Regions from separate parts of the Sphaerisporangium sp. NPDC049002 genome, predicted to be linked through region 3. Evidence: riboswitches for the same ligand, from Rfam matches in the RefSeq annotation. Region 3 holds a riboswitch; each other region holds the start of a gene.
The links. A riboswitch is a leader RNA that binds a small molecule or an ion and turns the genes downstream of it on or off. The one in region 3 is predicted to bind cyclic di-AMP.
Positions count from the first base shown of each region.

Region 1: another riboswitch for cyclic di-AMP. It lies ahead of AB0B89_RS01960 (hypothetical protein); the one in region 3 lies ahead of AB0B89_RS05600 (hypothetical protein).
Region 2: another riboswitch for cyclic di-AMP. It lies ahead of AB0B89_RS13040 (NlpC/P60 family protein); the one in region 3 lies ahead of AB0B89_RS05600 (hypothetical protein).

Region 1 is NZ_JBEZFH010000004.1:83,752-87,631, reverse strand. It holds gene AB0B89_RS01975 (TIGR03086 family metal-binding protein) at 1-233, shown strand, start outside; gene AB0B89_RS01970 (DeoR/GlpR family DNA-binding transcription regulator) at 570-1,370, shown strand; gene galT (galactose-1-phosphate uridylyltransferase) at 1,367-2,449, shown strand; cyclic di-AMP (ydaO/yuaA leader) riboswitch at 2,513-2,648, shown strand; gene AB0B89_RS01960 (hypothetical protein) at 2,683-3,624, shown strand; gene AB0B89_RS01955 (site-2 protease family protein) at 3,689-3,880, opposite strand, start outside.
Region 2 is NZ_JBEZFH010000048.1:27,631-31,510, forward strand. It holds gene AB0B89_RS13040 (NlpC/P60 family protein) at 88-1,167, opposite strand; cyclic di-AMP (ydaO/yuaA leader) riboswitch at 1,173-1,377, opposite strand; gene AB0B89_RS13045 (amino-acid N-acetyltransferase) at 1,747-2,292, shown strand; gene AB0B89_RS13050 (RDD family protein) at 2,409-3,653, shown strand.
Region 3 is NZ_JBEZFH010000014.1:46,359-50,238, forward strand. It holds gene AB0B89_RS05585 (NADP-dependent oxidoreductase) at 1-535, shown strand, start outside; gene AB0B89_RS05590 (hypothetical protein) at 588-863, shown strand; gene AB0B89_RS05595 (OsmC family protein) at 894-1,292, shown strand; cyclic di-AMP (ydaO/yuaA leader) riboswitch at 1,784-1,929, shown strand; gene AB0B89_RS05600 (hypothetical protein) at 2,233-2,841, shown strand; tRNA gene AB0B89_RS05605 (tRNA-Lys) at 2,962-3,038, shown strand; partial or broken gene AB0B89_RS05610 (IS3 family transposase) at 3,091-3,702, opposite strand.

The sequences.
Region 1 (3,880 bases), on a different contig from region 3:
GGGAGTACATCACCGAACTGTTCGCGGACACGCTGATCCACACCTGGGACATGGCCACGGCGATCGGCGGGGACGACCGCCTGGATCCCGAGCTGGTCGAGGTGTGCGCGGAGTGGTTCGCCGGGGCGGAAGAGGCCTACCGGCTGGCCGGGGTGATAGAAGAACGCCCGCCGTCACCCGAGGACGCCGACCCGCAGACACGCCTGCTCGCCGCGTGGGGGCGCGGCGGCTGAGACGGCGCACCCTCGTCCTGATCTCACCACCCCTCGACTCCGGACGACAGGAACGGTCAGCGGGAGACCGGCCGCTTGCCGTGGTTGGCCTTCTTCTTCCTGCGGGCCTTGCCCTTGCGCGCGCGTCTTCCCATCTCGCGGTCCCCTTTCCGTGCGGCTCGTCCACCCACACTGCTCCCGGTCGCGGAGCCGTACAAGGCCCAAACATCAAAGACGCGCACCGCGTCACGTCATACCCGCGGCGTCCCGGTTGTGAGCTCTCCGCCATCAATTCTCAACATTGGACCGTTAGTAACGTGCGATAATTTGTTGGAATCTGTTGAAGAGGAGAGCACGATGCTGGCCCAGCAACGGCAGCAGGCGATCCTCGAGCGCGTTCGCAGGAACGGCGCGGCACGGGTCGCCGACCTGGTCCGCGAGCTCGGGGTGTCCGATATGACCATCCGCCGCGACCTGGAGGTCCTGGCCGAGCGCGGGCTGATCGAGAAGGTGCACGGCGGCGCCACGGCCACGGGCGCCGGGTCCACCGAGGAGCCGGGGTTCGCGGCCAAGTCCGTGCGCCAGCAGGCCGAGAAGGAGGCCATCGCGCGCCGGGCCGCCGAGCTCGTACGCCCCGGCACCGCCGTGGCGCTGTCGGCGGGCACGACCACGTGGACGCTCGCCCACCATCTGGCCGACATCCCCGAGCTGACCGTCATCACCAACTCGGTGCAGGTCGCCGACGTCTTCCACCGGTCGGGTCGTCCCGACCAGACCGTGGTGCTCACCGGAGGAGTGCGCACTCCGTCGGACGCGCTGGTGGGCCCGGTCGCCGTGGCCGCCATCCGCCGGCTGAACGTCGACACGCTCATGCTCGGCGTGCACGGCATGAATTCCCGGGCGGGGTTCACGACTCCCAACCTGCTGGAGGCCGAGACGAACCGCGAGCTGGTCGCCGCCGCGCAGCAGCTCGTCGTGCTCGCCGACCACACCAAGTGGGGCACGGTGGGCATCAGCACGATCGCCAAGCTCGACGAGGCCCACGTCGTGATCAGCGACACCGGCCTGCCCGAGGAGGCCAGGTCGACGCTGTCCGACCAGGTCGGCACCCTGATCCTGACCGGCCCCGCCGGTGCCCCGCAGGTGGTGGCCCAGTGAAGCGCACGGCCACCCGCCTCGCCGACGGCCGCGAGCTGATCTACTTCGACCGCCGCGACGACGCCGACCGCGGCGCGCCCGACACCCGTGAGCTGCCCCCGCGCCCTCCGGCGTCCGAGCTGCGCCACGACCCGGTCATGGACGAGTGGGTCGCGGTCGCCGGTCACCGGCAGAGCCGTACGTTCCTGCCTCCCGCCGCCGAGTGCCCCCTGTGCCCCTCGGCGCCGGGCCGGCCGACCGAGATCCCGTCCGCCGAGTACGACGTCGCCGTCTTCGAGAACCGGTTCCCGTCCTTCAGCTTCCACGCGGGCGACTACGAGCAGGTGGGCGGACTGAGCGAGGTACGGCCCGGCCTCGGCCGCTGCGAGGTGGTGTGCTTCACCTCCGAGCACGGGTCGTCGTTCGCGACGCTCTCCCCCGACCAGGTCGACCTGGTCCTCACGGCCTGGGCCGACCGTACCGCCGAGCTCTCGGCGCTGCCCGGCGTGGAGCAGGTGTTCTGCTTCGAGAACCGGGGCGCCGAGATCGGCATCACGCTGTCCCACCCGCACGGGCAGATCTACGCCTATCCCTACGTGACTCCCCGCACCCGGCAGATGCTGGCCTCCGCCGAGCGCTACCGGGACCGCACGGGCGGCAACCTGTTCGCCGACGTGCTGGAGGCCGAGCGCAAGGACGAGACGCGCCTGGTGGCGTCGAACGACTACTGGACGGCGTTCGTCCCGGCCGCGGCCCGGTGGCCGTTCGAGGTGAACGTCTACCTGAACCGCAAGGTCCCCGACCTGTGCTCGCTGGACGCCGAGGAGCGCGCGGCGTTCGGCCCTCTCTACACCGAGGTGCTCAGGCGGCTCGACGGCCTGTTCGGCGTGCCGATGCCCTACGTCGCGGCCTGGCACCAGGCCCCGGTCCGCACAGGGCGCGACCTGGCCTACCTGCACCTCCAGCTGTTCACCATCCGGAGGGCCAAGGAGAAGCTGAAGTACCTGGCCGGTTCGGAGTCCGCGATGGGCGCCTTCGTGAACGACGTCCTCCCCGAGGAGGCGGCCCGGCTGCTCCGGTCCCAGGATGACCTCGGGTGATTTCCACCTCAAAGTCGCCATAATCAGGTCTTTACCACTACCATCCATCGCACACCGGCCGCATCGGCCGGTGCGCCTAATCCCAGGTGTCCCGCCTGGGAACCGGGGACCCAATGGTTCTTGGGGTGAATCCACTTCGTGGTAGGGCGACTCCGGCCCGAACCCGTCAGCTAACCCGGTCGGCAGATGGAGAGGAGTGGGCTCTGCCCCCGACTTCGGGCCGCTACGTCTACGTGGCCGCCAGCGTTCTGACCGCGGCCGGGCTCTTGCTCGGCCAGACGACGGCGGGAAACGCCGCCCCGAAACCCTCAGAGAAACAGCTCAAGTCGCAGCTTGCCGACCTCGGCAAGAAGGTCGACAAACTGATCGGCGAGTACAACGCCAAGCGCGTCGCCGTCGCCAAGGCCAAGGCGGCCGAGAAGTCGGCACGCGAGCGCCTGCGGAACGCCGAGACCGACCTCAAGGCGGCGCAGGAACAGGTCGGCGACATCGCCCAGCTCCGCTACCAGGCGGGCGGCCTCGGCATGGTGGGCGAGCTCATGTCACCGGGCTACGGTGACGCCGCCATGCTCCAGCAGCTCCAGGCCGAGCAGTCGGCCAAGCTGGTGGGCTTCACCTCGGCCAGGGACGCCCGCAAGAAGGCCGCCGACGACGCGGCCGATCTGACCAAGCAGCTCCGCGACGACGTCGTGGAGGTGACCGCCCAGCGCAAGGACGCCGAGAAGCTGATCGGGCAGATCAAGGACAAGCTCGACCAGCTCGTCCCGACCGCGCCGGGCAAGCGGGCGAACGGGTCATGGGCTCCCGAGCTCCCCACCGGCGGCGACAACATCACCCCGAGGACGCGGCTGATGCGCGCCGAGGTGAAGGACCACTTCTCCCTGAGCTTCCCGGTCGGCTGCTACCGCGCGGAGAACGACGGCGGTGAGCACCCGCTGGGCCGGGCGTGCGACTTCATGCTGAGCTCCGGCGGCGCGATGCCCTCGGCCGCGGAGGCCGCGCTGGGCGACCAGGTCGCCGCCTGGGTCATCAAGAACGGCCGCAAGCTGGGTGTGAAGTACGTGATCTACAAGCAGCGGATCTACAACCTGGGATTCCCCGGCTGGCGGGCCATGTCGAACCGCGGCGGCGTCACCGCGAACCACTTCGACCACGTGCACGTCTCGATGTACTAGCCACTCCCGGCCCGGCCCGGCCCGGCTCGGCTGAAGGCCGGCCGGGGCGGGGCGGGGCGGCCGGTCAGCCCGCCAGGCGGATCGGGTTGACGATGTCGGCGTAGATGAGCAGGGTGCCCATCACGAGGAGCACGGCCGCCATGGCGTAGGTCAGGGGCAGGGCCTTGGCGATGTCCACGTACCCGGGAGCCGGACGCCGGCGGACCCGGGCGTACCCCCGCTTGAGGCCCTCCCAGAGCGCGCCCGCGATCTGGCC
Region 2 (3,880 bases), on a different contig from region 3:
GGCAGGCATGAACCACCGCCTGCCCGCCGTGTCGCCTCGACGGCTGCCCCAGGCCCGTACGGGCACCTGTGACATCTTGGGGCACTGTCAGTCGGCGATGCGCACGCCGCCGGCGAACGGCCGGTTGCCCAGCGGGGCCACCCGCACCACGTCACCCGTGTGAGGCGCGTGCACCATCATGCCGCCGCCGATGTAGATGCCCACGTGGTGCAGGTCGCTATAGAAGAAGACCAGGTCGCCGGCGCGAAGATCCTCCCGCTTCACGTGGGTGCCGGCGGTCCACTGGTCGCCGGTGTAGTGGGGCAGGCTGATGCCGACCTTCTGGTAGGCCCACATGACCAGGCCGGAGCAGTCGAAGGTGGTCGGGCCCGCGGCGCCCCAGACGTACGGCCTGAGTTGCTGCGTCAGCGCCCATTTGGTGGCCTCCGCGGCCTTGCCCTGTCCCGGGATCGGGATGTCGACCTTCGTCGCCCTGCCGAACGACTGGCCCACCTGGGAGAGCGCCCGCCTGAACAGGCTGGTCTCGGTCTTGGTGACCAGGGCGCGGATCTTGTCGCGCTGGACCGAAAGGTCGGTGACGAGCTGCTTGACCTCTACCTCGCGGGCCTTGGCGCTCGCCTTGGCGCGCTCGGCCATGTCCATGGCCTTGGTGATCTGCGAGACCTCCTCGCCCTGCTGCAACTGGAGGGCGTAGGTCGTGGCCGCCCGGTCGAGGTAGCCCGCGGGGTCGCCGGACATGGCGAGCGCGAGCGAGGAGTCGATGCCGCCGGTCATGTAGGCGTCCTGCGCGTACAGCCCGGCCTTGCGGCGCTTCTCCTCCAGATCGGTCTGGCTCTTGGCCAGCGTCTTCTTGGCGAGGTCGGCCGAGCGCCGCGCCTGCTCGAGACGCTCCTTCTGGCCGTTGTACTGCTCGGTGAGCGACTCGATCTCGTTGTAGAGGTGCTCGACCTGGGTCTTCAGCTGGTTCAGGCTGGGCTTGGGATCGGCGGTGGCGTTCATCAGGGGCGACCCGAAGGTCACGGCCGTCAGGGTGACGGTGACGAGCGCGATACGGCGCGGGAGGCGTCGGGGCGCTCCCAGGACCGTGCCGAGCCAGGAACGCGGGCTCCGTTCTCGGGAGCGGGCATGCCTGCCCGCGCTTTTTCCAGGCGTGCGCCTAGGCTGCACCAACAAGCTCCTCTCCTTTGCCGCCTACCGGGTTAGCTGACGGGTTCGGGCCGGAGTAGCCCTACCGAGCGCGTGATCATGGAGGAACGCGATGCCTCCCGCTCGGATTCACCCCAGGGGTGGTGGTCCGCCGGGTCGCCCCGTCTCTCACCATTGGGTCCCCGGTTCCCCGCCACGTTGGATGTGGCCGGGATTAGGCGGTTTCAGCCACCGCTAGGCGATGACCGACATTGACGCTGGACACTAGTGCAGTCGAGGTTCCTGCTCAACCAGAACTGCGAATTCTGTTGAGGTTTCACAACCGACGCATCACGAGAAGATCACGCCCGCTGCGACGATGGGCCCACGTTACCCTGGCTTTACGAGTCTTTGGGGGTCGGTTGGCGCAGAAAGTCGCAGGTCTGCCTCCGCGTCGACTATGAAATGTCAACAAGACCGGCGATTTCGACGCACGGCGCTCGACCGATTACCCAGCGCGACGGAGGCTAGGATCGAAGGGGTTTGGGTCCAGCCGTTATGGCGCGCGAACCCCTGCCACTGGGGGAGTCCCGCCTCAGGGGCCGGATACGCTGACCGGTCATGGAGCAGGTCGTGGAGCCCGGACGCGCCGGCAGCACGCTCGTCGTCAGGCGAGCACGCACTCCCGATGTCCGGACGATCAGGCGACTGGTCGACACCTATTCCGGCGACGGCCCGCGCCTGCTGCGCAAGTCGACCGTCACCCTCTACGAGGACGTCCAGGAGTTCTGGGTCGCCGAGAGCGGCGGGGAGGTGGTGGGCTGCGGGGCGCTGCACGTGCTCTGGGAGGACCTCGCGGAGATCCGCACCGTCGCCGTCGACGAGAGCCGCCGCGGCCTCGGCATCGGGCACATGATCGTGGCCGCGCTGCTGGACACCGCGCGGGAGCTCGGGTTGCGGCGGGTCTTCTGCCTCACGTTCGAGGTCGGCTTCTTCGCCAGACACGGGTTCGAGGAGGTCCAGGGCACTCCGGTGTCTCCGGAGGTGTACGCCGAGTTGCTGGACTCCTACGATGAGGGCGTGGCCGAGTTCCTCGATCTGGAACACGTCAAGCCGAACACTCTCGGTAACACACGCATGCTTCTCCATTTGATCCCGCGATCTTGACCGGTGGGATGACGCGATGGAAAGGTGACTGTTGATGCCACTGTCGCTACGTTGGGCAACACCACAGCATGTGTGTCTGACATATGCCGCATGCGAAGCCGAAGTGAGGTGACACGGTGAGCACCGGACAGCCGCCGTACCCACGGGACGAACCGGAGGACGATCAGTCGTTCTCCGGATCTCCGCAATATGGGCAGCAGCACAACGCCGACCCGGAGGTGACGGTCATTCACCGTCCCCAGCCGACATCAGAGAACAGCTACCCCCAGCAGTCCTACGGGCAGCAGCAGCCGTACGGCCAGCAGGGTGCCTACGGGCAGCAGGGCGGCACCGGAGCGTACGGGCAGGGCCATCCCCAGCAGTCCCAGTCGCCGGGCCAGCAGGGTCAGCAGGCGTACGGTCAGCACGACTCGCAGCCGGTCGCCGGCCAGCCCTACGGGCAGCAGGGCTACGGCCAGCAGCAGTATGGCCAGCAGAGCCAGCAGGGTTACGGCCAGCAGCCTCAGCAGGGCCAGGGTTACGGCCAGCAGCAGGCCTACGGTCAGCAGGGCTACGGCCAGCAGCCGCAGTACGGCCAGCAGGGCCAGCAGGGCTACGGCCAGCAGCCCGGCCAGGACCAGCAGGCGTACGGCCAGCAGGCCCAACAGGGGCAGCAGCAGTACGGCCAGCAGCAGGGCTATGGCGATCAGCAGTACGGCCAGCCGCAGTACGGGCAGCAGCAGGCCGGCTACGGCCAGCAGCCGCAGTACGGCCAGCAGGGATACTCCCCGCAGGGCTACGGCCAGCCGGGCTACCCGCAGGGCGGCTACCAGCAGCCCTACGCCCCGGCGGGCGCGCAGCCTCCGGGCGCGCCGGCGCCTCTGGCCGAGTGGTGGCAGCGCCTGGTCGCCCGCCTCATCGACGGGGTGATCCTCATGATCCCGTACGTGATCATCAGCATGGTGCTGAACGCGATCATCGTGATCCAGGTCAGCTACAACGCCACCACGGGGGTGATCACCCCGCCGAGCGGAGCCTTCCTCGCGTCGCTGCTGATCTCGCTGCTCGTCGGAGCCATCTGGATCGCCTACGAGGTCGTGATGCTCAAGCAGCGCGGGCAGACCGTCGGCAAGATCCTCATGGGGATCAAGGTCGTCCCTGTGGGCGGCACGCTGGACGCCGGCGGTCTGACGACCGACGTGGCGATCAAGCGCGCGGCCGTGCTCTGGGGGCCGTCGCAGATTCTCCAGTGGATTCCTGTGGTGAACTGGATCGGCTCGATCTTCTGCCTGGTGAACGTTCTGTGGCAGTTCTGGGACAAGCCGCTCCAGCAGTGCCTTCATGACAAGGCCGTGAACACGATCGTCGTCAAGGTCAAATAAGGCCGGCGAGAGGGCCGGGGGATGTCATCCCCCGGCCCTTTTCTGTCCGCGCCCACCCGTGGGCACCTGCTCCTGGCGTCGTGTTCTGTCCAAGATGCCCCTCGCGTACCGTTCCGCGAGACCCCCGGCCGGATCCGTGAGACCCTCAGGCGACCCGTTGGTGAAATCCCGGGCAACCGCACCCTGAACTCCAGGGCGGCGCTCATGGGAGGACGCGCACGGCAGGC
Region 3 (3,880 bases):
CGGCAGCCTGGCCGGGCAGATCGCCCGCCTCAAGGGCGCCTCCCGGGTCGTCGGCAGCGCCGGTTCCCCCGCCAAGGTCGCCTATGTGATCGAGAAGCTCGGCTTCGACGACGCGTTCGACTACAAGGCCGAGGGGCCGGTGGTCGAGCAGCTCAGGCGGGCCGCCCCCGACGGCATCGACGTCTACTTCGACAACGTCGGCGGCGAGCACCTGGAGGCTGCCATCGAGGTGTTCCGCCGCTACGGGCGCACCGCGGCGTGCGGGGCGATCTCCGTCTACAACGCGGCCGAGCCGGTCTGCGGCCCGCGCAACCTCTCCAAGATCGTCGGCAAGCGGCTCACGCTGCGCGGCTTCATCGTCGGGGACCACGCGGACCGGAGGCCCGACATGATCAGGGAGGTCGGCGGGTGGCTCCAGGAAGGCAAGATCACCTTCGGGGAGACCGTCGTGGAGGGGCTGCGGAACGCCCCGGACGCCTTCATCGGCATGCTCCGAGGGGAGAACCTCGGCAAGATGATCGTTCGACTGGCCTAACGTGCATATCCCCCTGATCACGGGGAAAGGGCCATAAAGGGGGTGAGCCTTAATGGACCAGGACGAGCTGCAGTCGCTGACGCCCAAGGAGCTCCACGACAGGGCGGTGCGCTACGCCGTGGCGCACGGTGACTTCGGCTTCCTGTGGGAACTGCTGAAGGTGATCCCGGCGGCCGAGGCCGCGAGCGGTCACGGGGATGAGACGGCCAACGATCTCAGCCGGGTGTCGGCGCTGCTCAGCGACGCGATGGCCTCCGGTGAGGGCGAGCTCGGGGAGGCGCTGCGTCCCGTCTACCTCGCCTACCTTTCCGAGCACCCCGACGCCTGAGCGTTCCCCGCCGGCTCTAGGCTCCAGAGCATGGCATCGGTGAATGTGGAGCGTACTGACAACGGCTTCGTGGCGCGCAACGCGCGCGGAGCGGAGGTCGCGATGGGCAGTGGTGACGAGGAGGGTGTCTTCACCCCCGTCGAGCTACTGCTCGCCGCGGTCGGAGGCTGCAACATCGTGACCGTCGAGCCGCTCACCGCCCAGCGCGGGCACAGGCTCGTACGGCTGGCGATGACGGTCGAGGCCCAGAAGGCCGAGCCCACGCTGCTCGGCCCGGTCACGATCACGTACGACGTCGAGCTGCCCGAGGGAGACGCGGAGGCGGACGAGGTCTTCCGCGCCGTGGCCCACCGGGTCCACGAGCGGCACTGCACGGTCAGCCGCTCCCTGGAGAGGGGCACCGAGGTCAAGGTCGAACTGCCCGAATAGCCGCTTGGCCCGGCGGGTCCGGCCGTACCCGGTCATCCCAGCGAGTTAGACCGAATCTATACCCGGCGATGACGAGTAGCTCAGGCCCCGGTATGTAGTGTTAAGGCAGGTCAAGGGGGATGCGACCAGCCGCCCGAGAGGGCGCCGCAGAGCTTTTCGCCAGAAGGACGCGGTGGGGGACCGCGTCCGTACAGCGGGACCGCCCGATGCGTTTGGGGGAAGGCATCGGCGCTGGACCGTGAAGATCGGGGCCGGACAGGCGGGGGACTGTCCGGCCCCGATTCATGTCTCCCGGCCCCTGATCTCCCCTGATCTCCCCGATCGTCGCGCCGCACGTCCTCTATAAGCCCCGATGTCTGAAATATAGGGGTTTGTAGTGCGAAGGTAGATCTAATAATGCTTTGTAGCACTTTCGTTTGCTTTGTCCTGACTCGGTGGGTAAGGTTTCAACCACGAAAGGGGCGGTGACCTGGTCTTCAGTCCGAAGGCCGCCGCCCCAAGTGTCGAATCTCCAGGGCCACACCAGGCCCGGGGGAGCCGGGGACCCAAATCTCTTGGGGTGAATCCGCGTGAGCGGTAGGGCGACTCCAAGCCCGAACCCGTCAGCTAACCCGGTAGACGTGATTGGAGAGGAGACCCGAGTGGAGCACCCCACTCCGAGCAGTCATTGCACCGGGCAACCCTAGACCCGGATCTCGCCGTCAGAAGCGGCGGACAAGTCGGCTGGTAGCAGCCGTGCACGCGAGCGATCTACGCCCTCTGTGACACATGGTGGCAAGCCGCCACCGCTGACCGACCACGTACGAATGCGCGCTCAGCGCCGCGATGGACCCCACGAAGCCTCGCCTCACCCTGAGAGCGCTTTCCACCCCCCGCACCGAACTCCTGACCACTCGGAGCGCGGGTCCCCTTGTCTTCTGATGAAAGATCCTATCCTCCCATGCCTCCTTTCAAGATCACCCCCAAGTGTCGATGGACGTCCGGTGTCGCCGGCGTCGTCCTCGCCTGCGCCACCGCCGTCTGCGCCACGGTCTCGGCGCACGCCGACGACAAGCCCCTGAACCCCGTCGCGGTCCAGACCGAGAAGCCGATGCTGCTCAAGGGCTCCACCAGGGCCTCGTACTTCTGGGACGACGCCTCAGGACGCATGGGTGACACGGGACTTCCGGCCATCGGCAAGCCGATGCAGAAGGGCCTGTTCGCCAGCCCCAGCTGGCCTCTCGGCACCGAGGGATACGTCGTCTACAAGGACAAGAAGGCCCCCTTCTTCATCGGCGACCGAGGCCCGGGGATCCCGTCCGAGAGCGGCGTCATGCTCGACATCGACGGGAAGACCTTCGCGGAGCTGACCGGCGGTACCTTCAACAACTCCTCCCTGGTGGTCACCGGCTTCGCCGCCGGACACATCAAGGTCGACTACGTGATCACCAAGTGGGGCGACGGCGTGGGCAAGAAGAACTACCCCGTCCCGTTCTCCAACGGCGCGTGGGGCGTCTACGACACCAATCCCGCCACGCCCCCCACCCCGGTGGTCCTCGCCACCGGCTGACCCGGAGGCCTCCGCGCGACACGCCCGGCGTGGGCCCTGTGGGGAACCACCTGAAAAGCCCCACATCGCCGCTGAGGATGTGCGGAGCCTGGCCAGGACTGCTAAAGTCACCGTAGTCACGCGCCGCTAGCTCAGTTGGTTAGAGCAGCTGACTCTTAATCAGCGGGTCCGGGGTTCGAGTCCCTGGCGGCGCACCACGGCACCGGCCGATGACCTGGGCATTCTCCACTTGACGGAGGGTGCCCACAGTCATTTCCGGGCCTGTGTGGGGTCGTTGTGGGCTCTTTGGTCGCGACCGGGTCTCCGGCATGATCGTTGTCCCCCTTGCAGCAGTTCACGCTTGAGCGTGGCGTTGAACGCCTCCGCCAGGGCGTTGTCCAGGCACGTCCCTGTCCTGCCCGCCGATCTGCGGATCCGACAGCCGTCGCAGAGCGCCGCGAACTCGGCCGAGGTGTACTGACAGCCGCGGTCACCATGAAAGATCACGCCGTCGACCTGGCCGCCTCGCGCTCCGACCGCCGCCTTCAACGCGTCGCTGATCAGCTCGGTCCGCAGGTGGTAGGCGATCGACCAGCCGACCAGTCGCCGCGACCCGATATCGATCACCGTCGCGAGATACATCCACGAGTCACCGACCGGCAGATAGGTGATGTCCCCGCACCACCTCCGGTTGACCCCACCGGCTGCGAAGTCACGTTTGAGCAGGTCAGGGACCGGCGGAGCGAGTTCGTCAGGGATCGTGGTCCGCCTGCCCTTACGCAGATGCAGCCCGACGATGCCATGCACACGCATCAACCGGGCCACCCGCTCGGCGTTGACGCGCTCCCCGGAATCACGCAGGTCCGCGGTGATCCGCGGCGAGCCGTTCGTCCCCCCGAGGCGTCATGAAAGCGCCGGATCTTCTCCACGATCCGCTCGTCCTCAACGGCCCGCGCCGGCCGGCTCCCGCCCCAGCCAGGCGTAGAAGGCGCTGCGCGCCACGTTCACACCCGGCACAGCCGCTTGACCCCGTAGACGAGGCGGTAGGCGGAGATGAACC